DNA from 3 places in the Mesorhizobium sp. C416B genome. Region 1 is predicted to be linked to each of the others. Evidence: predicted binding sites of a transcription regulator. Region 1 holds the regulator's gene; each other region holds the start of a gene.
The links. The regulator PhoB, encoded in region 1, activates phosphate uptake and scavenging genes when phosphate is short. The targets are predictions, from matches to a motif close to TGTCATNNANCTGTCAT.

Region 1 (9,928 bases):
TTTGCAGATTTCCAGTGTCGTGGTCGCGTCGAACGCCACGCGCCGCGAAAAAGACTCTCTTAGCCAACAATAAGATCGAGCGGGCAAAGGCTGCTGTTTTGTGCTAAATAGCGGCTGGAGCTTACTAAAGTGAGGACAAAAGTGAGGAGAGATTCTATGCGGAAATTGATTATTGCCATGGTTGCGGTGGTCGCCGTCAGCGGCTGCAGCACGACCGAGCAGGATGTCGGTGTCGGCGCCGGTGTCGGTGCTTTGGCCGGCGGACTGATCGGCGGCGGCAAGGGTGCGCTGATCGGCGCAGCCGTTGGCGCCGGTTCCGGCCTGCTGGTGCGCAACCTGCGCAACGGCTATTGCCAGTATCGCGACAATCGCGGCCGGCTCTACACCGCTCGCTGCTGATTCGCTTCAAAAGCGTCAGACAATCGCGACGGAGACCGGTCAGCCGGTCTCCGTTTGTTTGCCTGCATGAGGCGGCGGGATCCTGATTTCCACCGTAAGCCCATCGACGCGAAAATCTCGGGCAATCGTGCCGCGCAATTCCTGCGTGACATTGAGGTCGATCAGCTTGGTGCCGAAGCCGGTCTTCGCCGGCGCTTCGAGTTCCTTCTGCCCGGCCTCGCGCCAGTTCAGAACCAGCATCCGCTCGGACCCGCGCCCCTCGAACGACCAGTTGACCTTCAGCGCACCCACGGAATTGCCGGCCTCGCCATATTTCAGCGCATTCGTCGCCAGCTCGTGAAAGGTCAGGCCAAGCGCCTGCGTCGTCCTCTCGTCGAGAAGCACCTGAGGCCCTGACAATATCCCTTCCGGAAGCTCCTTGCCGAACACCTGGCCGAGCTCGATGCGCAGCAGGTCGCCAAGATCGGCCTTCTGCCAGCGCGAACGCGTCAGCATATCCTGGGAAGCCGCCATTGCCTGGAGGCGGGCCGAGAAGGAAGTTGAGAACTCCTTCACGTCGGTGGCTTGCGCTGCCGTCTGGCGCGCAATCGCCAGCACCCGCGTGATCGAATTCTTGATCCGATGCTTCATCTCCTGCAGCATCAAATCCTTTTCGAGCAGGCTTTTTTCCGTCGTTTCATGCAGCAGCGACTTGGCGTCGTAGGCGCGCTCCTGGTAGCGGGCCACCAACGCGATGGCGCCGGCCAGAAGCAGGCCGAACAGCCCGAGCATGACCGGAATGGCGCGCGAGGACGGTTGCGAAAATGCACTTGTCGGCCGAAACAGCACCGTCCACGGCCGACCGGCGACGATGATCTTGCGCGTCACCAACAGCCTGTCGCCAAAGCTCGCGGCCGGCGGCGTTTCGGACTGGAACAGAAGATTGTCGGCGTCCGCCGTGCCGTCATAGACCGCGGTGTTGACCGGCAGCAAAGGCGTGCGGCTGAGCGCGGTCTGGAACAGGTCGCGGGCGCGGAAGGCCGCGTAGAGAAGGCCTGATGTCGATGATCTGGACGCATTGATACCATCCGGCGCGGTTTCTACATTGAGCCTGACGAAGACCAGGAAGCCGGTAAAGGTCTGCGCCGCGCCAGTATCCTGGCCGAGCTGGACCAGACCGCTTGCGTGCTGTGCGTCATCGGCCAGCGCTTTTTCGATCGCCTCGCGCCGCACCGGCTCGGTGAACATGTCGTAGCCGATGGTGGATTCGTTGGCAGGGTCGAGCGGCTCGAACAGCACGACGGGCGTGCGCCATGGCTGTGTCGTGTCCGGATAGACCGTGTGGGCGGCGCCGCGGTCGCGCAACATGTCGCGCTCGACCGCCGCTTCGTCACCGGTCTTGGCCAGCCTGAGATAGCCGATGCCGCGCAGGCCGGCGAAATTGTTATCGACATTGAGGGCGCTGAAGAAGGCCTTGAATTCGCTACCTGAAATCTCGCCATTGCGGGCGTCGAACAGCGCCTGCGTCGAGCGCAGCAGTGACAGATGCAGATCGATACGGCTTTCGATGCGGTTGAGCGCGTCGTCGGCCGTCGCCTCGAACTTGATGCGCGCCGCTTCCTGGGTGGCGAAATAGGCGAAGCCCGCCATCGTCAGGCTGATCAGTGCAACGGCAATGAAGGCAAGGATCGGGAAAAACTTCTTCAACGCAGGCCCACGGACGGTTCGGGAACCTTTATGGGCAAGTCGCGGCGGCAAGACAATGGCGCGGCCAAGCCATAATGACGGCTGGCATATCACGTATATTTAGCCGGCTTATCGGTCGAACATCGGTGAAGATGAGAGCCGATGATATCGTGGTCTCAGGCCGCGATCTTCAGCGCACCCGGACCGGGAATGGCGCCGGGCGGACACTTTCCCAGGATGATCATGCCGAGCACTTCGTCCTGCGTCACATCGGTGGTGAGCGCGGTGCCGACGACCTGGCCGTTCTTCATTACGCAGACTCGGTCGGCAAGCTCGAACACGTCGTGAATGTCGTGGCTGATCAGGAAAATGCCGATGCCGTCGGCCTTGAGCTGCTTTACCAGTTCGCCGACCTGCGCCGTCTCCTGCGGCCCAAGCGCGGCCGTCGGTTCGTCCATGATCAGGATGCGGGCGTTGAACAGGATGGCGCGTGCGATCGCCACCGACTGGCGCTGGCCGCCCGATAGCTTGATCACGGGCTCCTTGAAGCGCTGGAAGCGCGGATTGAGCCGGCCCATCACCTTGCGCGCCTCGGCCTCCATGGCGACATCGTCGAGTGTCCCCCACGCGGTCATCAGTTCGCGGCCGAGGAAGAGGTTGGCGGCAGCGTCGACATTGTCGGCCAGCGCAAGCGTCTGGTAGATCGTTTCGATGCCGTATTTCTTGGCGTCGCGCGGATTGGAGATCGAGGCCTCCTGGCCGTTGACCAAGATCTGGCCGGCATCGCGCTTGTAGGCGCCCGACAGGATCTTGATCAGCGTCGACTTACCGGCGCCGTTGTGGCCAAGCAGCGCCACCACTTCGCCCGGGAAAAGATCGATGGACGCATCGTCGACGGCGCGAATGCCACCGAACGCGATCGAGATGTTGCGCATGTCGATCAGTGGCGTACCGGTGGGAGCAGTTTTTTCCATAATCGTTCCTCCCTAGACGCGCTTGCGGTAGACGGTGTCGAGCCAGACGGCGATGACCAGGACAGCGCCAACGACAATGCTCTGCAGCGGCGAGTCGATGCCGAGCAGCACCATGCCGGATTGCAGCGACTGCATCAGAAGCGCGCCGAGCATGGCGCCCATCACCGTTCCGGCGCCGCCCGCGAGCGACGTGCCGCCGATGACAGCGGCTGCGATCACCAAAAGCTCGTCCAGCGTGCCCAGCGCATTGGTCGACGCATTGAGACGGGCCGACGAGATCGCCGCGCTGATTGTAGCCAGCACACCCATGATCATGAACACCTTCATGGTCACCCAGCGCGTGTTGATGCCGGCGAGTTCCGCTGCCTCCGGATTGCCGCCGATGGCGAAGACATAGCGGCCGAAACGCGTGCGCTTGGTGATGAACGTCATGATGATGCCGACAATCACCGCCATCAGCACCGGTATGGCGATGCCATGCGCGATGAACAGCCCGCCTTCGGGAACGGTGATGCCGTTCTGCTGTGCGTACTGGCGCACGATGCCGATCGGCCATGGATAGGAATTGGCGATCCACACGGCGCCGAGGATGGCCGCGCAAGCGACCACGCCAAGCAAGGTCTCGGCCCAGACGGGGCGCAGTGGAAAGCTGAAGCGCTTGCGCTGCGAGCGACCGTTGAGCAGCGCGAAGGCGACCGCCGCGCAGGCGACAATGCCGACGATCCAGCTGGCAGCGGCGCCAATCGAGCCGCGTGGTCCGCCGCCCATCAGCTGGAAGGTGGCGTCGAGTGGCGCGACCGTGCGCCCGCTGGTGATGAGCCATGCCATGCCGCGCCAGACCAGCAGGCCACCAAGCGTCACGATAAAGGCCGGAACCTGCATATAGGCGATGATGAAGCCCTGGAACGCGCCGATCAGCAGACCAAGCACCACGCCGGCGGCAAGCGCGACGATCCAGAGCCAGGGGTTTCCAAGCTGGAAGCCGATGACGCGAATCAGGAATTCGGCCTGTGCCACGCCCATGATCATGCCGATCACGCCTTCGACGGAGCCCACCGAAAGGTCGATGTTGCGCATCACGATGACCAATACCATGCCGGTCGCCATGATCGCGACCGAGGACGTCTGCACCGACAGGTTCCAAAGATTGCGCGGCGTCAGGAAAAGCCCACCCGACAGGATATGTATGCCGACCCAGATGACCAGCAGCGCGCCGACCATGCCGAGCATGCGCGTGTCGAGCTCGGTCGCTTTCAGGAACCGGGCGACCGCGCCGAGTTCAGACGCTCGTGCCGTATCGGCCTGCGGATTTGAGGTCGTGTCGGTCATGATGTCCTCCAGCGGCTTGCCGTCTGGCGCGGATGCCGGACCACAGCCTAGAAGTTTGCCGCCGATGGCGGAAACACACAATTCTCGTAGAGAAAACGCCGCGGCTTGACAGCCGCGGCGCCTCATTTCTTCAAGTCGTCGAGATCAGTTGCAAGCCGCGACGCTGCCGGCGGCGACGCCCGTGCAGACTTCGTCCTTCTTGATCCAGCCGGCGTCGATGACGACGTTGAGGTTGTCCTTGGTGATCGCGACGGGGGTCAGGAACAGCGACTTGACGGTGTTGCCGCCAGGCGTGGTGAAGTCCTTGGCGCCGGCAATGTCGCCCGTCTTCTTGCCATCGGCAAGCTGCGAGGCGATCTCGGCGGCGTTCTTGCCGAGTTCGCGCGCGTCCTTCCACACCGACACCGTCTGCGTGCCGAGCGCGATGCGGTTCAGAGCGGCATGGTCGCCGTCCTGGCCGGAGACCGGAACCGTTCCGGCAAGGCCCTGCGCCGTCAGCGCGGCGACAACGCCGCCGGCGGTGCCGTCATTGGCCGCAACCACGGCATCGACCTTGTTGTCATTGGCGGTCAGGAACTGTTCCATGTTCTTCTGGGCATTGGCCGGCAGCCAGCCATCGGTATAGGCCTCGCCGACATTCTTGATCTTGCCCGAGTCGATGGCTTCCTTGAGCACTTCCATCGAGCCCGAGAACAGGAAATCGGCATTCGGATCCGAGCCCGAGCCCTTGATGAAGACATAGTTGCCTTCGGGCTTCGCCTTGAACACTTCGCGGGCCTGCATGCGGCCGACTTCCTTGTTATCGAAGGTCAGGTAGAAGACGTCCTTGTTCTCGATCAGGCGGTCATAGCCGACGACCGGAATGCCTTCGTCCAGCGCCTTCTGCACCGCCGGGCCGATGGCCGAGGCGTCCTGCGCCAGGATGATCAGCGAGTTGGCGCCCTGCGAGATCAGGCTTTCGACGTCGGTCAGCTGCTTGCCGGGATTGGACTGCGCGTCGGCCGAAATGTACTTGTCGCCGGCAGCCTCGATCGCCGTTTTCATCGCCGCCTCGTCGGTCTTCCAGCGCTCTTCCTGGAAGTTCGACCACGACACGCCGATGACCTTGTCCTTCGCCTGCGCGACCGACATCAGCGCCAGCGACATGGCGACACCCGCCAGCATGGCGGCTGCAAATCTGTTCATCATAATCCTCCCTGCGCCGCGTGCGGCGCGACAAAACTGGCCCGAGGGCCGGCACACAGAGGCCCTATTTTTTCGAGCCTCGAAAAAATACTGGTTCAATGATAAGGCGCTGTCAACATCGATTCTGATGGATTCTGATGGCCTTGCCGAATTTTTTCGAGGTCCGCAATAAACAATGACAGGGCTGCCGGCGTCTGCCAATATTTGGCTGGTGCCGTCGAACGCCTTCACTATCATGAGGCGCGAGGAGGCCGGGAGGAAACAAATGTCGGTTGGAATCCGCCACGACGATCTGCGCCGTCGCAACCGTGCCATGGTGATTTCGGCCGTGCGCCGGGCCGGCCAGCCGTCGCGGACCGAGATTGCGGCGACCACCGGCCTCAGCCACTCGACCATATCGGCAATCTCGTCTGATCTGATTCAAGAAGGCGTCCTGATTGAAGGCAAACCTGGCGAGACAGGCGCACTGAAACGCGGCCGGCCGCAGGTCGGCCTTGGCCTCAACCCGGAAGCGGCGGCGGTGATGACCGTCGTGCTGTCGCTCAATTTCCTGTCCGTCACCGTCATCGACTATGCCGGCCACGTCGTCGCCGAGGAACAGCGCCGGCTGGACACGCTGACCAAGCCGCGCGACGAGCTGATTGGCGAATGCGTAGCAATCGTCCGGCGGCGGCTTGAGGATCCCGACCTCGATGTCCAGAGCATCGCCCGCATTGCCATGGGCATCCAGGGCATCACCGATTCGCAGGCGCGCGCCATGCTGTGGTCGCCAATCACGCCACTGACCGACATTGCCTTCGCCGACATGTTGGAAGTGGAATTCGGCATTCCGGCCACCATGGAGAACGACTGCAATATGATGGCGGTGGCGCTGCAATGGCGCCAGCCCGAGCGCTACCGCGACAACTTTATCGCCATCCTCTTGTCGCACGGCATCGGCATGGGACTGGTGCTGAAAGGCGAACTGTTCACCGGCACCCATTCCTCGGGCGGCGAGTTCGGCCACATGATCCACCGTCCGGGCGGCGCGCTCTGCCGCTGCGGGCGGCGCGGCTGCGTCGAGGCCTATGCCGGAAACTACGCCATCTGGCGCAGCGCCAAAATGATGGGCGAGGATGCCGAGCCGGTCGATATCGGCGACGCTGATATGCGCGCACTCGCCGCGCGCGCCCGCGAAACCGATGGCCCGGAGCGCGAAGCCTATCGCAGGGCCGGTGAGGCGCTCGGCTTCGGCCTCGGCAGCCTGTTTGCTCTGATCGATCCGGCACCCGTCGCCATGGTCGGCGTCAGCGCCGCCGCCTTCGACCTGATCGAGCCGGCATTGCGCGAAGCGATCGCCCAGACCGCCGGCGGCCAGCACTCGAAATCGATCTCCTTCGACACCGAGCCCAACGAGCTGCCGCTGATCCGCGAAGGCTGCGCCATGCGCGCGCTCGGCTTCGTCGACCAGGAGATTTTCGCGCCGGGCATTCAGGCGAAATCCGGCAAGCATGTCGCCTGAATGGCCGGCAACGGCGCGACGCGCAGCATCCTAGTCTTCCCTAATAGCGTAGCCGGCGCCGCGAATGGTACGGATGACATCCGGCATGCGGCCGTTGTTGACGGCCTTGCGCAGCCGCCCGACATGCACGTCGACGGTTCGCTCGTCTATATAGATCGTCTCGCCCCAGACATTGTCGAGCAGTTGGCTGCGCGAGAACACGCGGCCGGGATGGCGCATCATGAATTCGAGCAGCCGGAACTCGGTCGGTCCGAGCCTGATCTCGCTCTTCTTGCGGTAGACCCGGTGCGATTCTCGATCGAGCACGATGTCGCCGACCTTGAGCACGCTCGACAGCACTTCCGGCTTGGCGCGGCGCAGCAGCGCTTTCACGCGCGCCATGAACTCCGGCGTCGAGAATGGCTTGACCAGATAGTCGTCGGCACCGGTGGACAGGCCGCGCACGCGGTCGCTTTCCTCACCGCGCGCGGTCAGCATGATGATCGGCAGCCGCTCGGTTTCGGGCCGCACTCTAAGCCGCCGGCAGAGCTCGATGCCGGAAACAGCCGGCACCATCCAGTCGAGCACCAGGAGATCGGGCACGTTTTCCTGCAGGCGGATCTCGGCCTCGTCGCCGCGTGTCACCACCTCGACCTGATAGCCTTCGGATTCGAGGTTGTAGCGGAGGAGCACGCCTAGTGGCTCCTCGTCCTCCACGACCATGATGCGTGGCGCGATCATAGGCAGTTCACCCTCATCAGGCCGGCGTGGCCATCGCCGTCTCGTCCTGCTTCGGACGATTGGCGGGCAATTGCTGGCCGGTCAGCACATAATACGCATTTTCGGCGATGTTGGTGACATGATCGCCGATGCGCTCAAGATTCTTGGCGCAGAACAAGAGATGCGTGCAGGCGGTGATGTTGCGAGGGTCTTCCATCATGTAGGTCAAGAGCTCACGAAACACGGACGTGTATTTGACGTCGATGCGCTCGTCGTCATTCCTGAGTTTTGCAAGAGCTGCCGCATCGGTGGCGGCATATTCCTCGACGACGCCTTGCACCTGGATCAGCACCAGTTGCGCCATGGCATCGATGGAGTGCGAGAGGTCGCGCGGCGTGACGCTCAAGCCCACGGTGCCGACGCGTTTGGCGATGTTCTTGGCGAGATCGCCGATGCGCTCGAGGTCGCCGGCCATGCGGATCGAGCCGACCACGGCGCGCAGATCGTTGGCCATCGGCTGGCGCTTGGCGATCAGCGTGATGGCGCGGTCGTCCAGTTCGCGCTGGCGCGCATCCATGATGGCGTCGTCGGAAACGACACGCTGTGCCAGCGCATTGTCCGAATTGAGCAGCGCCCTGGTCGAGCCGCTGACCATCGAGCCTGCCAGATCGCCCATGTCGCGGATCAGCTTGCTGATCTGCCCGAGCTCTTCATCGAAGGAGGCGACGGTATGTTCACCCATGATCTTGGTCCTCGTGCCTGAAATTCACCCGCCGGAAGGTTCAGCCGAAGCGGCCGGTAATGTAATCTTGGGTGCGCTTGTCGTCGGGGTTGGTGAACATCTTGTCGGTTGCGCCCTCCTCGACGAGATAGCCGAGATGGAACATCGCCGTGCGCTGCGACACGCGCGCCGCCTGCTGCATCGAATGGGTGACGATGACGATCGTGTAGTTCTGGCGCAGTTCGTCGATCAGCTCCTCGACACGGGCGGTGGCGATCGGATCAAGCGCCGAGCAGGGCTCATCCATCAGGATCACTTCCGGCGACACGGCGATGGCGCGCGCGATGCACAGGCGCTGCTGCTGGCCGCCGGACAGGCCGGTGCCGGGCTCCTGCAGGCGGTCCTTGACCTCGTTCCAGATCGCCGCCTTCTTCAGGCTCTGCTCGACGATCTGGTCCATGTCGGACTTGCGCTTGGCCAGCCCATGGATGCGCGGGCCGTAGGCGACGTTCTCGTAGATCGACTTCGGGAACGGATTGGGTTTCTGGAACACCATGCCGACGCGTGCGCGCAGTTCGACGACATCGATGTTCTTGTCGTAGATGTCGTCTTCATCGAGCGTGATCTTGCCGGTCACCCGCGCCGAATCGATGGTGTCGTTCATGCGGTTGAGGCAGCGCAGGAAGGTCGACTTGCCGCAGCCGGACGGGCCGATCAGCGCCGTCACCTGGTTCTGGCGGACGTCGAGATTGACGTCGAACAACGCCTGCTTCTCGCCGTAGAAGACGCCGACCTTGTCGCCGCGCATCTTGATGACTTCGTTCGACTTGGCGTTCATTTTGTCGCCCACTGCATTTTCAAGGGACTGTTCGGTCATGATGTTCATACCAAATTGCCTTTTTTCTACCAGCGCCGCTCGAACCGGCGCCGAAGCACGATCGCGGTGATGTTCATGGCCATGAGGAAGACGAGCAGGATGATGATGGCGCCGGACATGCGCTCGACAAAAGCGCGCTCAGCCTCGTTTGCCCACATATAGATCTGCACCGGCAGCGCGGTCGCCGGATCGAAAGGCGTCGTCGGATAATCGGCGACGAAAGCGACCATGCCGATCAAGAGCAGCGGTGCTGTCTCGCCGAGCGCACGCGCCAGGCCGATGATGGTGCCGGTAAGGATGCCCGGAGCGGCAAGCGGCAGGATGTGGTGGAACACCATCTGCATCTTGGAGGCGCCGAGGCCGAGCGCCGCCGAGCGGATCGACGGCGGCACCGCGGCAAGGGCGGCGCGCGTGGCGATGATGATGGTCGGCAGCGTCATCAGCGTCAGCACCAGGCCGCCGACGAAGGAAGCCGAGCGCGGCATGCCGAGGAAGTTGATGAACACGGCAAGGCCGAGCAGGCCGAAGACGATCGACGGCACCGCCGCGAGATTGTTGATGTTGACCTCGATCAGGTC
Region 2 (9,928 bases), 310 kb from region 1:
AAAGTGGCCGGCTGCGCCGCTGGCGACAACCTTGCAACGCTGGCAATTGGCGAAATCGTGATGAGAGCGTTCCTCGCCCCATTTCCGGGAAAGGATGCCGGCAGGTGAGGGGCGGCGCCAACGTTCGAAATGTTATTTCTTCAAGCTCGCCTCGATCAGCAGGTCGGCGTTGCGGGCGACCGCTGCCGCCGGGCCTCCGAGGCCGAAGAGCTGGCCACTGATATAGGCGCCTTCGATCAACAGCAGCAGGCCGTCGCCGAGCGTGTCAGGGTCTTTAGCGCCCATCGCTGCGGCCATCGCGCGCAGGCGGTGGCGCAACTCCTGCTTGTTGGCCTCGCTGACGACGCGCGCCGGATGGCCATGTTCGGGATATTCCACCGCCGCGTTAGTCATGCCGCAGCCGCGATAGTCCGGCCTTTGCGTGCGCTTGCCGACGCGAGTCAGGAAAGCCCTGAGCTGTGCCCGTGGGTCGCCGGGATGGGCAGCCACGGCTTCGTCGAAACGCTCCCAATACTCACGGTCATATTGCCTGAGATAGGAAGCGGCGAGCTCGTCCTTGGAGGGAAAGCTGCGGTAGAGGCTGGGCTTGGTGACGCCGGCGCGCTTGACGATCTCGTCGACGCCGATCGCCCGGATGCCGCGGCGGTAGAACAGGTCGTAGGCCACGTCGAGGATTTTCTTGGCGGCCTTGGGCGGTGCGGCTGCATGACCGTCCTTGATGGTCAGTTCAATATTTTTGTCCGTTGGCATGGTATGACTCGATTGACGTGTTACCGATCGGTACGTATACATGACCTCACCCTGCAACGTACCGGTCAGTAACATGATAGCTCAATCCCGTCCCTTTGGCCAGCGCTACGCTTTCGTCGTGGTTGGCGTCATCTTCCTTTGCCTGTTGATCGCGGCCGGGCTTCGTTCCGCACCCTCGGTGATGATGCTGCCGTTGGATAAAAGCTTCGGCTGGGGGCGCGATACGGTTTCGATTGCCGCTGCGATCGGCATCTTCCTTTACGGCCTGACCGGGCCGTTTGCCGCCGCATTGATGGAGCGTATCGGCTTGCGCCGCACGCTGCTTGCCTCGCTTGTGATCATGTCGGGCTCGACCGCGCTCAGCCTACTGATGACCGAGCCCTGGCACCTGTTCCTCACCTGGGGCGTGTTTTCCGGCATCGGCTCCGGCGCGGTCGCCACCGTGCTCGGCGCCACCATCGTCAACCGCTGGTTCAAGACCAATCGCGGCTTGGTGATGGGGCTGATGTCTGCCTCCAGCGCCACCGGCCTGTTGGTGTTCCTGCCGCTGCTGGCATCGCTCGCCCAGTCGGGCGGCTGGCAGCCCGTCGCTACCGCCGTCTCGATCGCCACCGCCTGTCTTCTGCCGCTGGTCTGGCTGTTGGTTCCGGAGCGTCCCGCTTCGATCGGCATGGTGCGCTATGGCGCCGGGGCCGATGACGTGCCGCCGGTGTCGCCGGCATCGCAAGGCAATTTCCTGGCGCATACGCTCAACACGCTGCGCCGCGCCGCCGGCACCCGCGTCTTCTGGTATCTGTTCGCCACCTTCTTCATCTGCGGCTTCACCACCAACGGGCTGGTCGGCACGCATCTGATCTCCTTCTGCGGCGACATGGGCATCCCCGAGGTGCAGGCCGCGGGCCTGTTGTCGCTGATGGGCATTTTCGACCTGATCGGCACGACTTTGTCGGGTTGGCTCACCGACCGTTTCGACCCGCGCAAGCTGCTCGGCGTCTACTACGGCATTCGCGGCCTGGCGCTGATCTATCTGCCCTATTCCGGCTTCTCGGCGACCAGCCTGATCATCTTCGCCGTGCTGTACGGTCTGGACTGGATCGCCACCGTGCCGCCGACGCTCAGGCTCGCCAACGAGGCCTTCGGCGACCGCAGCGGCCCGATCGTGTTCGGCTGGATCGTCGCCGGCCATCAGGTGGGGGCCGCCACCGCCGCTGCCTTCGGCGGCACCATGCGCGAATTGCAGGGCAATTACGAACTGGCCTTCCTGATCGCCGGCTTGACGGCGATCGTGGCTGCGTGTCTGTCGCTGCTGATCAATACGAGCAGGCCGGCTTTCGATCCGGAGCCGCAAGCGGCGTAAGGCGCGGTACTAATCTCCCCCCTCAGGGGAGATGGCCGCGAAGCGGCCAGAGGGGGTCCGTGCGACCGGACTCAGCCTCTTGCGCATAGGAGGTCGGCGCTCCAAGCGAGGCGACCCCCTTCTGTCGCCTTCGGCGACATCTCCCCCCTCAAGGGCGGAGATCACCTGTCGATTGTTATCAAAGTTTCATCTTCCCGAGATGTGGCTGAAACATTGAAGCTGGAGCTTGCTGGCACCGTTCGAAGCCATCAGGAGACAGCCATGAACAAGATCTCGTTGACCCGCCGCGCTTTCGTCACCTCTGCCAGCGCCGCCGGTCTGCTCGGCGCATCGGGGCTCGCTTTGCCCTATTATTCACGCGCCAGCCAGCGCCCGGCCTTCACCCATGGCGTCCAGTCCGGCGATGTCGATGCCTCGAGCGGCATGGTGTGGACGCGCACCGACCGGCCTTCGCGCGTCATGTTCGAAGTGTCGTCGACGGAAAACTTCGCCAATGCGACGCGGCTGGCGCCGCTCGATACCTCGCCGGCCAGCGACTTCACGGTCAAGCGCCTGCTTACCGAGCTCGCCTCCGACCAGGATATCTTCTACCGGATGACTGCCGGCGACCTGTCGGATATCAACGCCGTTTCCGAACCGATCGTCGGCCGTTTCCGCACAGCACCCGCCTCGAAGCGCGACATAAAATTCGCCTGGTCGGGCGACACGGCCGGCCAGGGCTGGGGAATCGATGAGACCGGCATGAAAACCTACGCCACCATCGCCAGGCACACGCCGGATTTCTTCCTGCATTCCGGCGACACCATCTATGCCGATGGCGCCATGAAGGACGAGGTAGACCTGCCTGGCGGCGGCAAGTGGAAAAACGTCGTCCTGATCGACGGCAAGCGCAAGGTGGCCGAGACGCTGGATGAGTACCGCGACCAGTGGAAATACAACATGATGGACAAAAACGTTCTGGCCTTGAGCGCCATCTGCCCGACCTTCTACCAGTGGGACGATCACGAGGTGCTGAACAACTGGTCGGATTCGAAGAATCTCGGCGCCGACAGCCGCTACACCGAAAAATCCGTCCATGTGCTCGCGGCGCGTGCGGCGCGCGCCTTCCATGAGATGACGACGATCCGCTACGAGCCGTCCGAGCCCGGCCGCGTCTACCGCAAGATCGCGCATGGGCCGCTGCTCGACGTGTTCTTCCTCGACATGCGCTCCTATCGCGGCCCGAACGGCCCCGACATGCAGGAGGACATGACGCCGCAGTCACGCATGCTGGGCGAACAGCAGACGAAATGGCTGAAGCGCGAGCTGACGAATTCCAGGGCGACCTGGAAGATCATTGCCGCCGACATGCCGCTCGGCCTCGTCGTCTGGGACGACGGCGCCAAGAAGGTCGGCGCGGAAGCCATCAGCAATGGCGACAATGGCCTGCCCAAAGGCCGCGAGCTCGAGATCGCCGACCTGTTGCGCTACATCAAGACTGCCGGCATCACCAACACGGTCTGGTTGACCGCCGATGTCCACTACACGGCGGCGCACTATTACAACCCCGACAAGGCGCGGTTCCAGGATTTCAATCCTTTCTGGGAATTCGTCTCGGGCCCGATCCACGCCGGTACCTTCGGTCCCAATGATTTCGACATGACCTTCGGCCCGGAGCTGAAATTCATCAAGGCGCCGACCACCGAACAGGGCCAGAACCTGCCACCCTCGGCCGGCCTGCAGTTCTTTGGCCTGGTGGACATTTCAGGGGCGACAGAGCAGCTGACCGTGCGGCTGATGGATCGCGACGACATCGAGCTTTACAAGGTGACGCTCGATCCGGTGCGGTCGGCGTAAGCCTTTGGGTCGGTGCGAAGGATCGCTATGCCTGGAATGGGCAGCCGTCAGTCCGGGTAGCAAACCGTCGGAATCTTCGGCCACACCGCGCTGTCGCAGCCTGCAACCTGCTGCCTCTGCTTGAAAGAGGCGCTGACCGGGCCGGTGACCACGGGGTCGACGCCATCAGGGGCGTCGGCAAACATCTGCTCGGCCGTCCGGTCGGACGACGAAGCCGGATTGGCTTCCTTCACCGTGGCGGCCGATTGAGCGGCATTGGCCGCCAGCACGGCAGCGAATGCGACCGAAGCGATGAGGGGCCAAAATCGGTTGAGTTTGTCGGTCATGAATTTCGAACTACCCGGGCCCAGAAAGGTTCCCGCCTTGGTTAACAAAACCATCTCACACCGAGATGCTTAAGATTTGATGAGTATTTGGTGGTGCGCCTCCTCTTTCGCAATTGCGAAAAACCCTGTATGAGCCGCGCAACCGAAAGAGGCGGCGCCTTTTGGCCTGCTGCCTGCAACGCTCCCGAGACCACAAAATGAAAATTCGTAATATCGCGATCATCGCGCACGTCGACCATGGAAAAACCACCCTCGTCGACCAATTGCTGCGGCAATCCGGTTCCTTCCGCGACAATCAGCGCGTCGCCGAGCGCGCCATGGATTCCAACGACCTCGAAAAGGAACGCGGCATCACCATCCTGGCCAAGGCGACCTCGGTCGACTGGAAGGACACCCGCATCAACATCGTAGACACCCCCGGCCACGCCGATTTCGGAGGTGAGGTCGAGCGCATCCTGTCGATGGTGGATTCGGCGATCGTGCTGGTCGACGCGGCCGAAGGCCCGATGCCGCAGACCAAGTTCGTCGTCGGCAAGGCGCTCAAGGTCGGCCTGAAGCCGATCGTCGTCATCAACAAGATCGACCGTCCGGACGCCCGCCACGTCGAAGTGGTCAACGAGGTGTTCGACCTGTTTGCAGCGCTTGACGCCACCGACGAGCAGCTCGACTTCCCGATCCTCTACGGTTCTGGCCGCGATGGCTGGGTCTCGGAAAATCCGGAAGGCCCGAAGGACCAGGGCCTGGCGCCGCTGTTCGACCTCGTCATCAAGCATGTGCCGGAGCCGACCGTTCATCCCGGCCCGTTCCGCATGATTGGCACCATCCTGGAAGCCAATCCGTTCCTCGGCCGCATCATTACCGGCCGTATCGAGAGCGGCACGCTGAAGTCCAACCAGGCGGTCAAGGTGCTCCACCATGACGGCACGCAGATCGAAACCGGGCGCATCTCCAAGATCCTCGCGTTCCGTGGCCTCGAGCGCCAGCCGATCGAAGAGGCGCAGGCGGGTGACATCGTCGCCATTGCCGGCCTGTCCAAAGGCACCGTCGCCGACACGTTCTGCGACCTGGCGGTGACCGAGGCGTTGCATGCGCAACCGATCGATCCGCCAACCGTGACCATGTCTTTCCTGGTCAACGATTCGCCGCTCGCCGGCACTGAAGGCGACAAGGTGACCAGCCGCGTCATCCGCGACCGCCTGCTGCGCGAAGCCGAAGGCAATGTCGCGCTCAAGATCGAGGAATCGCCCGACAAGGATTCGTTCTTCGTTTCCGGCCGCGGCGAATTGCAGCTGGCCGTGCTGATCGAGACGATGCGCCGCGAAGGCTTTGAAATCGCCGTGTCGCGTCCGCGCGTCGTCATGCAGAAGGGCGAGAACGGTGAATTGCTGGAGCCGGTCGAGGAAGTCGTCATCGACGTCGACGAGGAGCACGCCGGCATCGTCGTGCAGAAGATGTCGGAGCGCAAGGCCGAGATGGTCGAGCTGCGGCCTTCGGGCGGCAACCGTCAGCGCATCGTCTTCCACGCGCCGACGCGCGGACTGATCGGCTACCAGTCGGAACTGTTGACCGACACGCGCGGCACCGCCGTGATGAACCGGCTGTTCCACGCCTACCAGCCCTACAAGGGCGAACTGCCGGGCCGCACCAACGGCGTGCTGATCTCCAACGAACAGGGCGAGGCAGTGGCCTATGCCATGTGGAACCTCGAAGACCGCGGCCCGATGGTCATCGACCCGGGCGTCAAGGTCTATCAGGGCATGATCATCGGCATCCATAGCCGTGACAACGACCTCGAAGTGAACGTGCTGAAGGGCAAGAAGCTGACCAACATCCGCGCCGCCGGCAAGGACGAGGCGGTGAAGCTGACGCCGCCGATCCGCATGACGCTGGAGCGCGCGCTGGCCTGGATCCAGGACGACGAGCTGGTCGAGGTGACGCCGAAGACCATCCGCCTGCGCAAGCTCTATCTCGACCCGAACGAGCGCAAGCGCTTCGAGAAGTCGGCCAAGGTTGTGGGCGCGGCGTAATCGTCTGATTGTCTAAATTCGAGAGGGGCGAAGCACCGGTGCTTCGCCCCTCTTGTCATTCACCCACGGCAGCCGAAATGATGGCTTCACGATCCGGCTCGTCGGCCAGGTCAATGCGAATCGCCGTGCCGTCGCCGGCCGGCTTGCGCAAAGCTCTGGCGCCTTCGGGAACAACAACCAGCAATCGTTTCTCCTCCAGCGCCTGAAGCCTTGATCGGGAGATGCCGAGTTCGCCGGCGAGCAGACGGTCGAGCCGCAGCGATGTCGGCATTTCCAGCCCAAGCCTGATTTCAAGCGCGGCTGCGGGTCGGCCTTCGCCGCCGAGCCGGTGTTTGTGAACGGCGACATCGGGAAACTCCTCGACGCGGCTGACCCGGTTTCGCAAAGCCACGACATCGAAGGCATGGCGGCGGGCGAGGGCCGGATCGTTGCTTTCGAGCGCTGCCAGCAGCGCGGGTTCGATGTCGCGGCGGTTGCAGCGTTCGAAAATGCCGAAATTCCACGAATTGTCGCAGTCGATGCAGCGATAGATCAGCCAGACATCAATGCGTTTGCCATTGGCGTTGACGCGGAATTTGTCGCTGCAGCGATAGGCTTTCACGGCGCTGCAGCGGTTGCAGTGGACCAGGGGTCGAGGCGCGATTTCGGGCGTGATTGCCCAGTGGATAGCGAGATGTTGGGACAAGCCGGAAGACCTTCCAGTGTGGAAGTTCTTCAGGTCGGCAATGGCGAGATGCCCATGCGGGCACGGCGTGGCGAGAGCTAGCTATGTCGGAAATCAGCTGTCACGGGCGGCAAAGCGCGCGACAACGGTTCAGCAGTGCCAAACCGGTCTCGAACCGCCGCCTGAGGAACACGTGAAATGGAGCAGGCACCGCTTAGTGCGGCGCCCTGCCAAGCGTGATCAGGGGAGTTGGCGAGACCGGCGGTTACTGAGGCAAAATGAAGCTCGAAATGAATGTCGGGACGGTTCTTCTAGCGGCAAGATGCCGAGCGGGCAAGGTTCATAGGGTGTCTCGCCCTGCTCAGGCGAAGGCGATCTGTACCTTCATCGATTTGTTGCGGTCGCCGGCGATCTCGAAAGCCGCAACCGCCTCGTCCATTGGATAGATGCCGGTCAGCAGCGGCTTAACGTCGACGCGACGGTTGTTGATCAGATCGACGGCCAGCGCGAACTCGTCGTGGAAACGGAAGGAGCCGCGCATTTCGATCTCCTTGGCGACGATGAGATTCTGAGGCAGCGACATGTCGCCGCCTAGGCCGAGCTGCACGAGCACCCCGCGCGGCTTCAGCACATCGAGCCCGGCTCGCACCGCGCGCTCATTGCCGGAGCATTCGAACATGACGTCGAAACTGCCCTTCTCGACATTGTAGCCAGCGAGCTTGTCGGCATCTGTGGCGACATTGATGGTGCGGTCGGCGCCGATCTCGTTGGCCTTGGCCAGAACCGCGTCCATGACATCGGTGACGACGATCTCACGCGCGCCGTGGACACGTGCGGCAAGGATGCTGAGCGCACCGATCGGCCCGCAGCCGGTGACCAAGACCCGCTTGCCGAGCAGCGAGCCGGCGCGGTTGACGGCATGCAGCGTTACCGCGAACGGCTCGGCAAAGGCGGCTTCGTTGATGGAGACATAATCGGCGATCTTGTGGCACTGCCAAGCCTCGGCGACGAGGCGCTGGCGGAAGGCCCCCTGTATGTGCGGCATCGGCATGGCGCTGCCGTAGAATCGCATGTCGAGGCATTGGTTCTGCACGCCCTGCAGGCAGTATCGGCACGCATTGCAGGGCCGGCTGGGCGAAATAGCGACGCGGTCGCCGACGGCGAGGCTGGAGACGCCGGCGCCAAGCGCCTTCACCGTGCCGGCGACCTCATGTCCGAGGATCATAGGCTCGCGCAGGCGCACCACGCCGAAGCCGCCATGATTGTAGTAGTGCAGGTCCGAGCCGCAGATGCCGCCGGCCTCGACCGATATTTCGACCTGTCCGGCGCCAGGCGCGCCCGAATCGGTCTCTTCGATGCGCAGGTCTTTTGCGGCGTGGATGACGATTGATTTCACGGCCGCGATCCTTTCTCAAACCGCTGGCACGGGCAAGTCCGATCTCCGAAATGTGTCGCGTTCGTTGGCCCATCAGGCAGAGGGGTGCCAAATTGACGCCGATCGGATATTCTTCGCCATCCAACGCTCGAAGGCTCCGTCATGCACCTCACCTCGCTCCTGATCTTCGCCGCCGCTTTGTTCGTCGCCGCCGGTTCGCCCGGACCGTCGATCGCAGCCCTTGTCGCCCGCGTCATCTCGAAGGGCTTTCGCGACGTGTTCCCGTTCCTGCTTGCCATGTGGATCGGCGAGGGCATCTGGTTGTCGCTGGCGGTGTTCGGGCTGGCGGTCGTGGCGCAGACGTTTCATTTCGCCTTCGTCGTCGTGAAATGGGTGGGCGTCGCCTACCTCGCTTACCTCGCCTGGAAGATGTGGACGGCGCCGGTCGAGGCCAGGGAAGGCGAGATGCCGCGTGAGGATTCGCCGCTCAAGCTCTTCTTTGCCGGCATGGCGGTGACGCTCGGCAACCCCAAGATCATGATGTTTTATCTGGCCCTGCTGCCGACGATCATCGACCTTGCTTCGGTCAGCGTCATCGGCTGGGTCGAACTGACGGCGACGATGGCGGTTGTGCTCATCGCCATCGATCTCGCCTGGGTGATCGCGGCGTCACAGGCGCGCAAGCTGTTGAAAAGCAAGCGCGCCATGAAGATCGCCAACCGCGTCAGCGCCACGACGATGGCCGGCGCCGCCGCGGCCATCGCGGCGCGATCCTGATCGCCTTTCTATGGCACCTCAAAACTAGACTTTGTCCAACAGGTCCATGCTGTCGCCGGTGCCCACTTTCCAGCCGGCGAAGCATCCCAAAACGCCACAGGCGCGCATCGTTCGCCAACATAAAGCCAGCGAACGCCGCCACGTCCCGGGTAGATGGAAAACCCGACGCCGATGTTTGCAGCTTCGGAGCCGCACTCGGTGCACGCCCATCGTTCCGGCTGGGCTTCGTCCCAAAATTCCTCGCTGTCGCAGATAAGATGCTCGGAGCCACAGGCTGTGCATGTTCGTCGCGCTACACCCTCGTCATCGTCGGCATCGAGGAGAAACGAGATGGAACCGCACTTGCAGCGGGCGAGCCTGAAGTCGTGAACCTCATATCCTTCGGAGGCATACCCCTCCAGGTATTCTGCGATGTCCGTGGTTCCCTCCAACCCACCATTTGCCTGAGGTGTCTATGGTCATGAGTTATCTCGTCTATGGCGTGATATCGTTCGTTCGGCCGCATATCGATGGCCGCCGTTACGACTCTCTATTTAGCTGTCGGCGTAACAGTTATGTTCCATATGTCGCCGAACACCTTTGTCCTGTTCTGCCCAATTGCCTCAAGCTTTTCCTCGTACAAAACATGTCTGGTCACGCCGCTATCGATGTCGACCGTGCAGTCAGCTGTGTTTGATTTGTGAACCGCAGCATCGGTACGGACGATCTGCTTCTCCGTTTTACCCGTTTCTGGATTCAGTTTCTCGACCGTGTCGACAAGAACCCCGGAGAGTTTCTCGGCATCCGAGGTCATGTGGAATTTCAACGTTGCCGTCC
Region 3 (9,928 bases), 2.4 Mb from region 1:
CGCAATGGTTTGACCCGGCTGGTCGTCTCGGCATAGAGCGGGTGCGCCTTGTAGGCGGCAAGCGCGGCATCATCCTCGAACTCGGCATAGACGACCACGTCGATCGCATCCGACAGCGGATCGACCTTGGTGTTGAGCGTCACCTCGAAGAGGCTTGAATGCGGGATCTTGCCCAGCGCGAGCAAGCCCGTGCGCACGGCCTCGACATCGTCCTTGCGCCGCGCGCTGAAGAAAACGATATGCCGGATCACGCCTGCCTCCACGTTCGATTTGCGGCATGTTTTGTGTGAGCGGGACCGTCGCGTCAACCGCCACGATGTCGCGCCCGGCAATGCCGGCAGCGACTTTGCAGAGGCGCAAAAAGCTAGGCTTTGCCGGTGACGTAGCGCACGACGCGCGACATCTCCCTGACCGTCGTGTCGAGATAGCGGCCCTGATTATAGAGGCCGTCCCAGATCAGGAAAAAGGCGATGGCGACGATGACGATGACATAACGCATGGCTGAAACTAACGTATGTGGCTGTTCGTAACCATAGCGATTTCACCGAGGGCCGCGCTCTCCCGCGGATTCTGGCCTCAGGCCGGCAAGCTGGGCCAGCGCCGCGCGAAGCTTGCCTCTTGAAGTTTCGGCCAATGCCATGGAAGATTGTGGCGAAAATTCACGCAGGCAGCGGCATTCGCGCCTGGCGAATGAAAAGTGGAGGATGTGGGGGCCGGCAGATCTTGCGCCGCCCCGCGGAAGTCCAGGGGGGTGTGAGATGGCTGTCAGGGAATACAAAGGCATCGGCGACGCCATCAGGCTGGACGAACTCAATTTCGCCGAGATCGTCAAGGGCCTGCCGGCCAAGGCGCGCATGGTGCTGTCGGCGGCGATGAAATTGCCGCGCGGTTCGCTGAAGGTGAGGATGCCGGATGGCCGGGCGGTGCTTGTCGGCGGCAATGGACCCGGGCCGGATGCCGAACTGGTGTTGAAGAACTGGCGCCTGCCCGGCCGTGCCTTTTCCGGCGGCACCATCGGCGTTGCCGAATCCTACATGGACGGCGACTGGGAAAGCCCTGATGTAACCAGCTTCCTCGAATTGTTCGTTGTCAACTCGGCCGTTGGCGAACGCATTGCCGGCGGCGCCAGCTGGCTCATCAACACGGTCCAGCGCATCCGCCACTGGTTCAACGAAAACACCCGCACAGGCTCGAAGCGCAACATCTCGGCGCATTACGATCTCGGCAACGCCTTCTACAAGCAATGGCTCGATCCCAGCATGACCTATTCGTCGGCGCTCTATGCGACCGGCGCCAACGACCTGGAAAGCGCTCAGGCCGCCAAATACCGCGCGCTGGCCAAGGATACGGGTATCGGCAAGAAGGACCATGTGCTCGAGATCGGCTGCGGCTGGGGCGGTTTTGCCGAATTTGTCGCGCGCGAGATCGGCTGCCGCGTCACCGGCCTGACCATCAGCCGCGAACAGCACGATTTCGCCAAGGCGCGCATCCAGAAGGCGGGACTGTCTGACAAGGTCGACATCAAGCTGCAGGATTACCGAGACGAAACGGGCACTTACGACCGCATCGCCTCGATCGAGATGTTCGAGGCGGTCGGCGAAAAATATTGGCCGGTATTTTTCGGCAAGATGAAGGCATGCCTGAGGCCCGGCGGCACCGCCGGCCTGCAGATCATCACCATCAACGAGGCCGCTTACGACACCTATCGGGCGCGGCCGGATTTCATCCAGCGCTATGTCTTTCCAGGCGGCATGCTGCCGACGCCGTCGATCCTGAAGACGCTGGGCAGCGACCATGGCCTTGCCCATCTGCGCGAGCGCGTCTTTCCGGACGACTATGCCCGCACGCTTGCCGAATGGCGCAACCGCTTCTGGGCGTCGTGGGAAAAGATCGTCCCGCTCGGCTTCGACGACCGCTTCAAGAAGCTTTGGGAATTTTATCTCCACTATTGCGAAGCCGGCTTTAGAGCCAGCTACATCGACGTGCGCCAAGTGGTCTACAAAGCCTGATCCGAAGCGTGATTGAGCGGGCGTATGCCCGCTCGTTTTCCCTGTTAGCTGCACGTTGCCTCAAAGCAGGATGCGATACTTCGCAAACCCGGATTCGCCCTCGCCGGCCGGCTCGATCTTGAGCGATTTCACTCCCGATATGAAATCCTTCGCTTTGGGGCCGGTCTCGAACACGACGCTGGTGCCGGGCAGCGGCGTGAACGACCAATTGTCGTCGGCCGAGGGGTTGATCGTGCCTTCGCTGACGACGTAGCGCACGATCACGTCGCGGTTGGTGTCCGGCGCCTCGTAGATGATCTTCGAGGCATTGATGTCGGGGAAATTGCCGCCACCGCCGGCGCGGTAATTGTTGGTGGCGACGACGAATTTCGCTGCCGGATCAATCGGCTTGCCGTCGAAGCTGAGGCCGACGATGCGGTTCGAGCCGGCATTGGCGACGCCACCCTTGGCATCGTATTTCGGCAGCTGCGACAGGTCTATTCCGTAGCTGACGCCATCGATCACATCGAAATTGTAGGACGGGAATTCGGTGTCGATGAGCGCCTGGTCGGCCTTGCCCGGCTCGATCTTCCTGAAAATGCCGGCCGACATTTCCAGCCATTCCTTCACTTGCGCGCCGGTGATTTCGACGGCGCGCACCGTGTTCGGATAGAGATAGAGGTCGGCGACGTTCTTGATGGCGATGTCGCCCACCGGCACGTCGGTATAGTAGTCGGCGCCGTTGCGCCCGCCGGCCTTGAAGGGTGCTGCCGCCGACAGCAGCGGCACATCCTTCCACTGCGTGCTCTTCAATATGTCCATGAGGTACCAGCTCTGCGCCTGGTTGACGATCTGCACCGACGGATCGTCGGCGACCAGCGCGAAATAGGAATAGAGCGGCGCCGAGGTCTTGCCGACCGGTCGGCGGACATAGGCAAGTGTCGCCTCATGGTCCGCCTTCAGCGCATCGACGACGCGCTGGTCGTCCGCCACCGTCGGCTTGTTTGCCTTGTCGACGCGCTCGTAGATCGGCCTTGCCTCGGATGTGGCCGAGGCTACGCGCCATTTCGATCCGTCCCGTTCCAGAAGCAGATCGATCAGTCCCATATGCGAGCCCCAGAAACCGCCCATCACGGCGGGCTTGCCCTGCAGCGTGCCTTTCTCGGTGTCGACGCCTTCGAGCGCCTGAAAATCCTTCTTGCCGGGGAAGACCAGATGCTGATGGCCGGTGAACACCGCATCGATGCCTTCGACGCCGGCGACGAAGAAGGAGGCGTTCTCCATGCCGTCGCCCTGCTTGATATCGATGCCGGAATGCGAGAGCGCGATGACGATGTCGGCGCCCTCCTCCTTGATCTGCGGCACCCATGCCCTGGCCGCCTCGACGATGTCGCGCGTCCTGACATTGCCTTCCAGGTTCTTCAGGTCCCAGACCATGATCTGCGGCGGCACGAAGCCGATGATGCCGATCTTGATCGGCTGCTCGGCGCCCGACCCGTCCTTGATCTTCTTGTCGAGGATGACATAGGGCTTGAGGTAGAGCTTGTCGTCGCGCGGGTTGGCGGCAAGCTCGGTGCCGCGGATCAGATTGGCGCAGACGAACGGGAAATTGGCCCCGGCCAGCACCTTGTCGAGGAACGACAGGCCGTAATTGAACTCGTGATTGCCGAGCGTCGAGCATTCATAGCCCAGCAGGTTCATGCCCTTCATGATCGGATGCAGATCGCCTTCCTTGAGGGCCTTCTCATAGGCGATGTAATCGCCCATCGGATTGCCCTGCAAAAGATCGCCATTGTCGATCAGCATCGCATTGGTGGCTTCCTTGCGCACCGCCGCGATCAGTGAGGCCGTCCGCGACAGGCCCATCGTGTCGTTGGCTTTGTCTGCGTAGTAGTCGTAAGGCAGCACATTCACATGGATGTCGGTGGTCTCCATGATCCTCAGATGCGCTTGATTGGCCTGCGCGCGGGCGGAAAACGGATGCAGCATGATCAGCGCCCCGCTGGCGGCCGCACCGGCAAGCAAACTACGGCGGGAGACGGGGTAGTTGAGATGCGGCATTGGTTTTCCTTCCCAGCGACGTGACAAGATCCCAGCCCCGGGCGGAAGCTTCGCGCCGAAAACCGGCCATGTCCATCGGGAAGTCAGTCGATCAGCAAAAGGTGACGGCTGGATGAATATCCTTGGCCGCGGTTGAGAACCTCAGCCCTTGTTATCATCGCCCTGGGTGATCAGCCGCGCGCTGCGCTGGCCGGTGAAATAGATCCATAGCCAGCTAAGCGACACCGAGAGCCGGTTGCGAAAACCGATCAGGAAGTAGATATGCGCCACGCCCCACAGCCACCAGGCAAGCCATCCCGTGAGCTTGATCGAGCCGAAATCGATCGCGGCTGCCCACTTGCCGATCGTCGCCAGGTCGCCGGCATGTTTGTAGCGGAAAGGGCGCGGCGCGCTATCGCCGGCCAGCCGCGCCCTGATCGTCGCGGCAACATGCTTGCCCTCCTGCTTGGCGGAGGGCGCCACGCCTGGCACCGGCTTGCCGTCCAGCCGCAAGACATGCGCTGTGTCGCCGACGACGAAGATCTCCGGACTGTTCGGCACGGTCAGATCGGGCTCGACCATTACCCTGCCCGCCCGGTCCACCGGCGCGCCCAGCCACTCTCCCGCGGGCGAAGCCGCTACGCCGGCGGCCCACAGGATGGTTCGCGCCGGCAGATGCGTCTCGCCAAAGACGACGCCTTCGGCATCGAGGCGCGTGACGGCGCGGCCAAGCTCGACCGTGACGCCCCGCCGCTCCAGCGCCTTGCGCGCATAGTCGGACAGCTTTGGCGCGAAATTGGCTAGGATCCTGTCTCCGGCCTCCACCAGCACCACACGCGCCTCACGCGTGTCGATGTTGCGGAATTCGCCGCGCAGCGTTTCATGCGCGAGTTCGACAATGGTGCCGGCAAGCTCCACGCCGGTCGGGCCGCCGCCGACGATGACCAGTGTCAGCAGTGCCTGGCGCTTGGCCGGATCGGTCTCGCGCTCGGCCTGCTCGAAGGCGAGCAGGATGCGCCGGCGAATGGTGGTTGCGTCTTCAAGCGTCTTCAGCCCGGGCGCGAAAGGCTCCCATTCGTCGTGGCCGAAATAAGCATGACGCGCGCCGGTGGCGAGCACCAGCGTGTCGTAGGGAACAGAACTGCCGTCCTCAAGCAGCACGCGTTTGCCTGGACGGTCGACGCCGGTGACGTTGCCGAGCAGGGTCGTCACGTCCTCGCGCTTGCGCAGCAGATGACGGATCGGCCAGGCGACTTCCGAGGTCGCCAGCGAGGTGGTCGCCACCTGGTAGAGCAGCGGCTGGAAAAGGTGATGGTTGCGCTTGTCGATCATGGTGATGCGCACGGGTGCGCCGGCCAGCGCCCGGGTGAGTTCGAGACCGCCGAACCCTGCGCCGACGACAACGACATGATGGCTGGTTTCACTCATCGCATTCACCCCTATTTGTCTCCCTTTATCTAGTGATTTTTGTGCACCGCAACAATGTCGCGGCGAGCTAGATTGCCGCTTAAGGCTGCCCAGGACTCGTTGCCGGATGTCGCGAATGCCTATGTCGGCAAGCATGGACGGGTATAGCCTTGCAGGGCTGGAACCACGGGAGTGAAGCATGGCCAACGACGATGACAAAGATGGCAAAGGGCGGGCGCAATATTCTTCGCCGCCTTGCTTCATGCACGAACTCGATCCGGAATTTCGCGCGCCATTGACCGACTGGACCGATGTGCGCCGTTGGCGCAAGGCCGAGCGCGAGCGTCTGATCGCGGCACGGTTGGCGGTTTCCGCCGATGCGCGGGTGGCGATGTCGCGGGCTATCGCCGAAGGGCTCGACGCGGCAATCGGCGACATTGCCGGCCGCATGGTCAGCCTCTATTGGCCGTTTCGCGGCGAGCCGGACCTGCGGCCGTGGATGGCGTCGATCAACGAACGCGGCGGCCGCACGGCGCTGCCCATCGTGATCGAGAAAGGCCAGCCGCTGATCTTCCGCGCTTATGTACCCGGCGACCGGCTGGAAAAAGGCATCTGGAACATCCCGATCCCGGCCGAAGGCGAGCCGGTGCTGCCCGACATCGTCATCTCGCCGATCGTCGGCATCGACCCGCGAAACTACCGCCTGGGCTATGGCGGTGGCTTCTTCGACCGCACGCTGGCTGCCATGCCGTTCAAGCCATTAGTCATCGGCGTCGGCTACGAACTGCAGCGCATAGCCACCATCTACCCGCAGCCACACGACATCCCGATGGACCGGCTCGTCACCGAGGCCTCCGCCGTATTGCAGCGCAGTGTCACCTGACAAAAATCCGACTTGGTCGATAAATAATCTTCAAAAAGGAACACGCTGCGGAGAACCGTTTCGACAACGGATGACAAGATGATCGGACGAACCATAGCGGCTGCCCTTGCAATTGCGTTCTCCCTTTCGCCCTCGCATGCGCAACCACAGCATCGTTTGCCGAGCGGTTATAAATGGGGCCGCTGCCTGCTTGTTGTTGACGGTCAGACCCGCATATCCGGAAGATGCTCCTATCAAATCGAGACGGGCGGCGATTTTAACATCCAGGGACGCAAGCAAGTTTTTGCAGGGATCGACTATCCTGATCCGCATAGTGGCGCTGGCGAAATGTCCAAAGATTACTGGGCGGTTGTCTACAAGGACGGTGATATCTGGGCAGGCTATGCGAACTCGGACATTCCCGAAACTCACGGGGATGAACGTTGGGAAGAACTTCGCCGCGAAGGCGCGTGCTATATCGGAAAGAACATCCGTATATGCCTTTGGCGTTAAGCCAGTTCCGGCTTCATGCCCATGGCCGTGCGATCGACGATCTCGCGCAGGGCAAACGACGAATTGATCTTGGTCACGTGCGGCATCGCCGACAGCCATTCCTTGTGGATGCGCTCATAGTCGACTAGGTCCTTGGCGGCGATGCGCAGGATATAGTCATATTCGCCCGACATCAGGTGGCAGGACAGCACATTGGGGCAGCGCTTGATCGCCGCCTCGAAATCCGACAGCGTCTTTTCGAATTGTCCCGACAGCGATATGTGCACGATCGCCGTCATCTGGTGGCCGAGCGCTGCGTTCGAAAGCCGGGCGTGATAGCCGCGGATGGTGCCGGATTTCTCCAGATTGTCGAGCCGGCGCGAACAGGCCGACTGCGATAGGCCGACCCTTTCGGCGAGCGCCGCATTGGGTATGCGGCCATCCTTCTGCAGTGCCTCGAGAATGGCGATATCGATCCTGTCGAGCGGCATTTCTCGTGATTCCTGCGAAATTTCCTTGATTTCGCGCAACGATTATCGAAACGCGTGACCCCGCGCAAGCGCATTCGCAAACACCTGCGCAACGATTCGTGGTTCACTCGGGTGATACAGGGAACGAGCCCGAAGGGCCGGATCAGGAGAAGACTATGCGCGTCGGCTGCCCCAAGGAAATCAAGAACCACGAATACCGCGTCGGCTTGACGCCGGGCTCCGTCCGCGAATATGTCGCGCATGGCCATGAAGTGCTGGTCGAAAGCGGCGCCGGCGCCGGTATCGGCGCCGATGACAATGCGTATCGCGCCGCCGGCGCCACTATTGCCAAGAGCGCCGCCGACGTGTTCGCCAAGTCCGACATGATCGTCAAGGTCAAGGAGCCGCAGCCCAACGAATGGGCGCAGCTGCGCGACGGCCAGATCCTCTACACCTATCTTCACCTGGCCCCGGATCCGGAGCAGACCAAGGGCCTGCTCGCGTCCGGCGTCACCGCAATCGCCTATGAGACCGTAACCGACGACCGCGGCGGCCTGCCGCTCTTGGCGCCGATGTCGGAAGTTGCCGGCCGCCTGTCGATCCAGGCCGGCGCGACCGCGCTGCAGAAGGCCAATGGTGGCCGCGGCGTGCTGCTCGGCGGCGTGCCCGGCGTACTGCCCGGCAAGGTCACGGTGCTCGGCGGCGGCGTCGTCGGCCTGCATGCCGCCCGCATGGCGGTCGGCCTCGGCGCCGACGTCACCATCATCGACCGCTCGATCCCGCGCCTGCGCCAGCTGGACGACCTCTTTACCGGCCGCGTCCACACCCGCTACTCCACAGTCGAGGCGCTTGAGGAAGAATGCTTCTCGGCCGACATCGTCGTCGGCGCCGTGCTCATCCCGGGTGCTGCTGCACCCAAGCTGGTGACCCGCGAAATGCTGTCGGGCATGAAGAAAGGCTCGGTGCTGGTCGACGTCGCTATCGACCAGGGCGGCTGCTTCGAGACTTCGCACGCCACCACCCATGCCGAGCCGACCTATGAGGTCGACGGCGTGATCCATTACTGCGTCGCCAACATGCCGGGCGCCGTGCCGGTGACCTCGGCGCACGCGCTCAACAACGCGACGCTGCATTATGGCCTGCAGCTGGCCGACAAGGGCCTGAAGGCGCTGGTCGACGACCACCATTTGCGCAACGGCCTCAATGTCCACAGGGGCAAGATCACCAATCGCGCCGTCGCCGAAGCACTCGGCTATGAGCTGGTCGAACCGAAAGTGGTTCTGGCGGCCTGACCAGACCTGGCATTTTTGCCTCCCTCACCCGCCGGTTGTGCCGGCGGGTTTTTCTTGGCTACCAAGACCGCAAAACGCCCGCTCCAGGGCAAGGCGCAGCCCTCACGACAGCACTTTTGCCTATCGATGTGGCATTTTTGTCATTCCAATATTAGCGAGCAGCCTGTTAGAACACGGACGGGTTTGTTCTATGCTAAGGGGCTAAAATGTTCATTTCTGCTAAATCCGTTCTTCTCGGCGCCGTTTCGGCAATGGCTTTGATATCGGTAGCGCATGCCGCCGATGTTGTGCAGCCGGTGGAAGAACCTGCCGGCTTCAACTGGAGCGGCGCCTATGTCGGCATCGGCGGCGGCTTCGGCGCCACCGTGCACCGCATCAGCGTCGACCCGGTGATCGACTTCAACGGCATCGGCGGCAACGGCGTGTTTGGCGAAATCACCGCCGGCTACGACTACATGGTCTCTGAACGCTTCCTGCTCGGCGGCTTCATCGACGCCAACATCGGGAATATCGGTCCGTCGATCAGCCTTCCGGGCGCTGATATCGACCTGACGAACGCTTATGGCTTCGACGTCGGCTTGCGCGCCGGCTATCTCTTGAACCCCGATACGCTCGGCTATGTGCTCGGCGGCTACACCTGGAATCATTTCAAGCTGGAAGGGTCCGGAGGTTTGGACGGGCTTGAGTTTACCGAGGATCGTGGCGGCTATGTTCTCGGCGTCGGCATGGAAACCGTGCTGCGCGGCAACTGGACGATTAAGACCGAGTACCGCTACGCCAACTATGGCGACGACTCGGTGGCTGACCTCGGCATTATCGGCGGCCCGGGAACCTCTCTGGATGTCGAGCCGTCCAGCCACACCTTCCACATCGCGGCCAACTACCGCTTCGGCGCCCAGAATGGCGGCGGTGCCTCGTTTGCTGCCCCGACCTACAACTGGACCGGCTTCTATGTCGGCGGCGCGCTTGGTGCCGGCACCGTGGTGCATGACCTGACGCTCGCCAGCGCCCTCGAATTGGATGGCATCGGCGGCGAAGGCGTGTTCGGCGAGGCGAGCATCGGTTACGACCATGATTTCGGCGGCTGGGTCGCCGGCGTTCTGGTCGACGCCCGCTATTCCGGCATACGCTCGAAGCTGGACATTCCGGGTGGGTCGATCAAAGGCGATGCCGACTATGGCTTCGATGCCCTGGCCCGCATCGGCGCCAAGGTCAACGAATCGACGCTGGCCTATGTCCTCGGCGGTTACAGCTGGCAGCATTTCGACCTGCATGCCTCCTCGCCCGTTGGCGACATCATCGACTGGGGCTCGAGCGGCTTCTCGGTCGGCGGCGGCCTGGAAACGGCCGTTTCCAGCAACATGACGCTTGGTCTCG

Region 2: NLY43_RS20105 (alkaline phosphatase D family protein) is a predicted target of PhoB. The motif match lies at 2,281-2,297, and genes of this name have one in related genera.
Region 3: NLY43_RS00585 (bifunctional 2',3'-cyclic-nucleotide 2'-phosphodiesterase/3'-nucleotidase) is a predicted target of PhoB. The motif match lies at 4,151-4,167, and genes of this name have one in related genera.

The regions. Positions count from the first base shown of each region.
Region 1 is NZ_CP100471.1:4,426,876-4,436,803, reverse strand. It holds gene NLY43_RS21665 (hypothetical protein) at 1-73, shown strand, start outside; gene NLY43_RS21660 (YMGG-like glycine zipper-containing protein) at 157-399, shown strand; gene NLY43_RS21655 (CHASE domain-containing protein) at 439-2,085, opposite strand; gene NLY43_RS21650 (ATP-binding cassette domain-containing protein) at 2,241-3,038, opposite strand; gene NLY43_RS21645 (sugar ABC transporter permease) at 3,051-4,367, opposite strand; gene xylF (D-xylose ABC transporter substrate-binding protein) at 4,512-5,552, opposite strand; gene NLY43_RS21635 (ROK family protein) at 5,818-7,053, shown strand; gene phoB (phosphate regulon transcriptional regulator PhoB) at 7,084-7,773, opposite strand; gene phoU (phosphate signaling complex protein PhoU) at 7,790-8,494, opposite strand; gene pstB (phosphate ABC transporter ATP-binding protein PstB) at 8,535-9,359, opposite strand; gene pstA (phosphate ABC transporter permease PstA) at 9,377-9,928, opposite strand, start outside.
Region 2 is NZ_CP100471.1:4,113,434-4,123,361, forward strand. It holds gene NLY43_RS20095 (TetR/AcrR family transcriptional regulator) at 133-750, opposite strand; gene NLY43_RS20100 (MFS transporter) at 824-2,107, shown strand; gene NLY43_RS20105 (alkaline phosphatase D family protein) at 2,369-3,943, shown strand; gene NLY43_RS20110 (hypothetical protein) at 3,991-4,269, opposite strand; gene typA (translational GTPase TypA) at 4,467-6,296, shown strand; gene NLY43_RS20120 (DUF1062 domain-containing protein) at 6,352-6,981, opposite strand; gene NLY43_RS20125 (L-idonate 5-dehydrogenase) at 7,322-8,356, opposite strand; gene NLY43_RS20130 (LysE family translocator) at 8,498-9,112, shown strand; gene NLY43_RS20135 (hypothetical protein) at 9,642-9,928, opposite strand, start outside.
Region 3 is NZ_CP100471.1:100,189-110,116, reverse strand. It holds gene NLY43_RS00600 (Dabb family protein) at 1-251, opposite strand, end outside; gene NLY43_RS00595 (hypothetical protein) at 365-499, opposite strand; gene NLY43_RS00590 (SAM-dependent methyltransferase) at 759-2,009, shown strand; gene NLY43_RS00585 (bifunctional 2',3'-cyclic-nucleotide 2'-phosphodiesterase/3'-nucleotidase) at 2,070-4,049, opposite strand; gene NLY43_RS00580 (NAD(P)/FAD-dependent oxidoreductase) at 4,191-5,456, opposite strand; gene NLY43_RS00575 (5-formyltetrahydrofolate cyclo-ligase) at 5,635-6,318, shown strand; gene NLY43_RS00570 (hypothetical protein) at 6,397-6,810, shown strand; gene NLY43_RS00565 (Lrp/AsnC family transcriptional regulator) at 6,807-7,280, opposite strand; gene ald (alanine dehydrogenase) at 7,436-8,551, shown strand; gene NLY43_RS00555 (outer membrane protein) at 8,758-9,928, shown strand, end outside.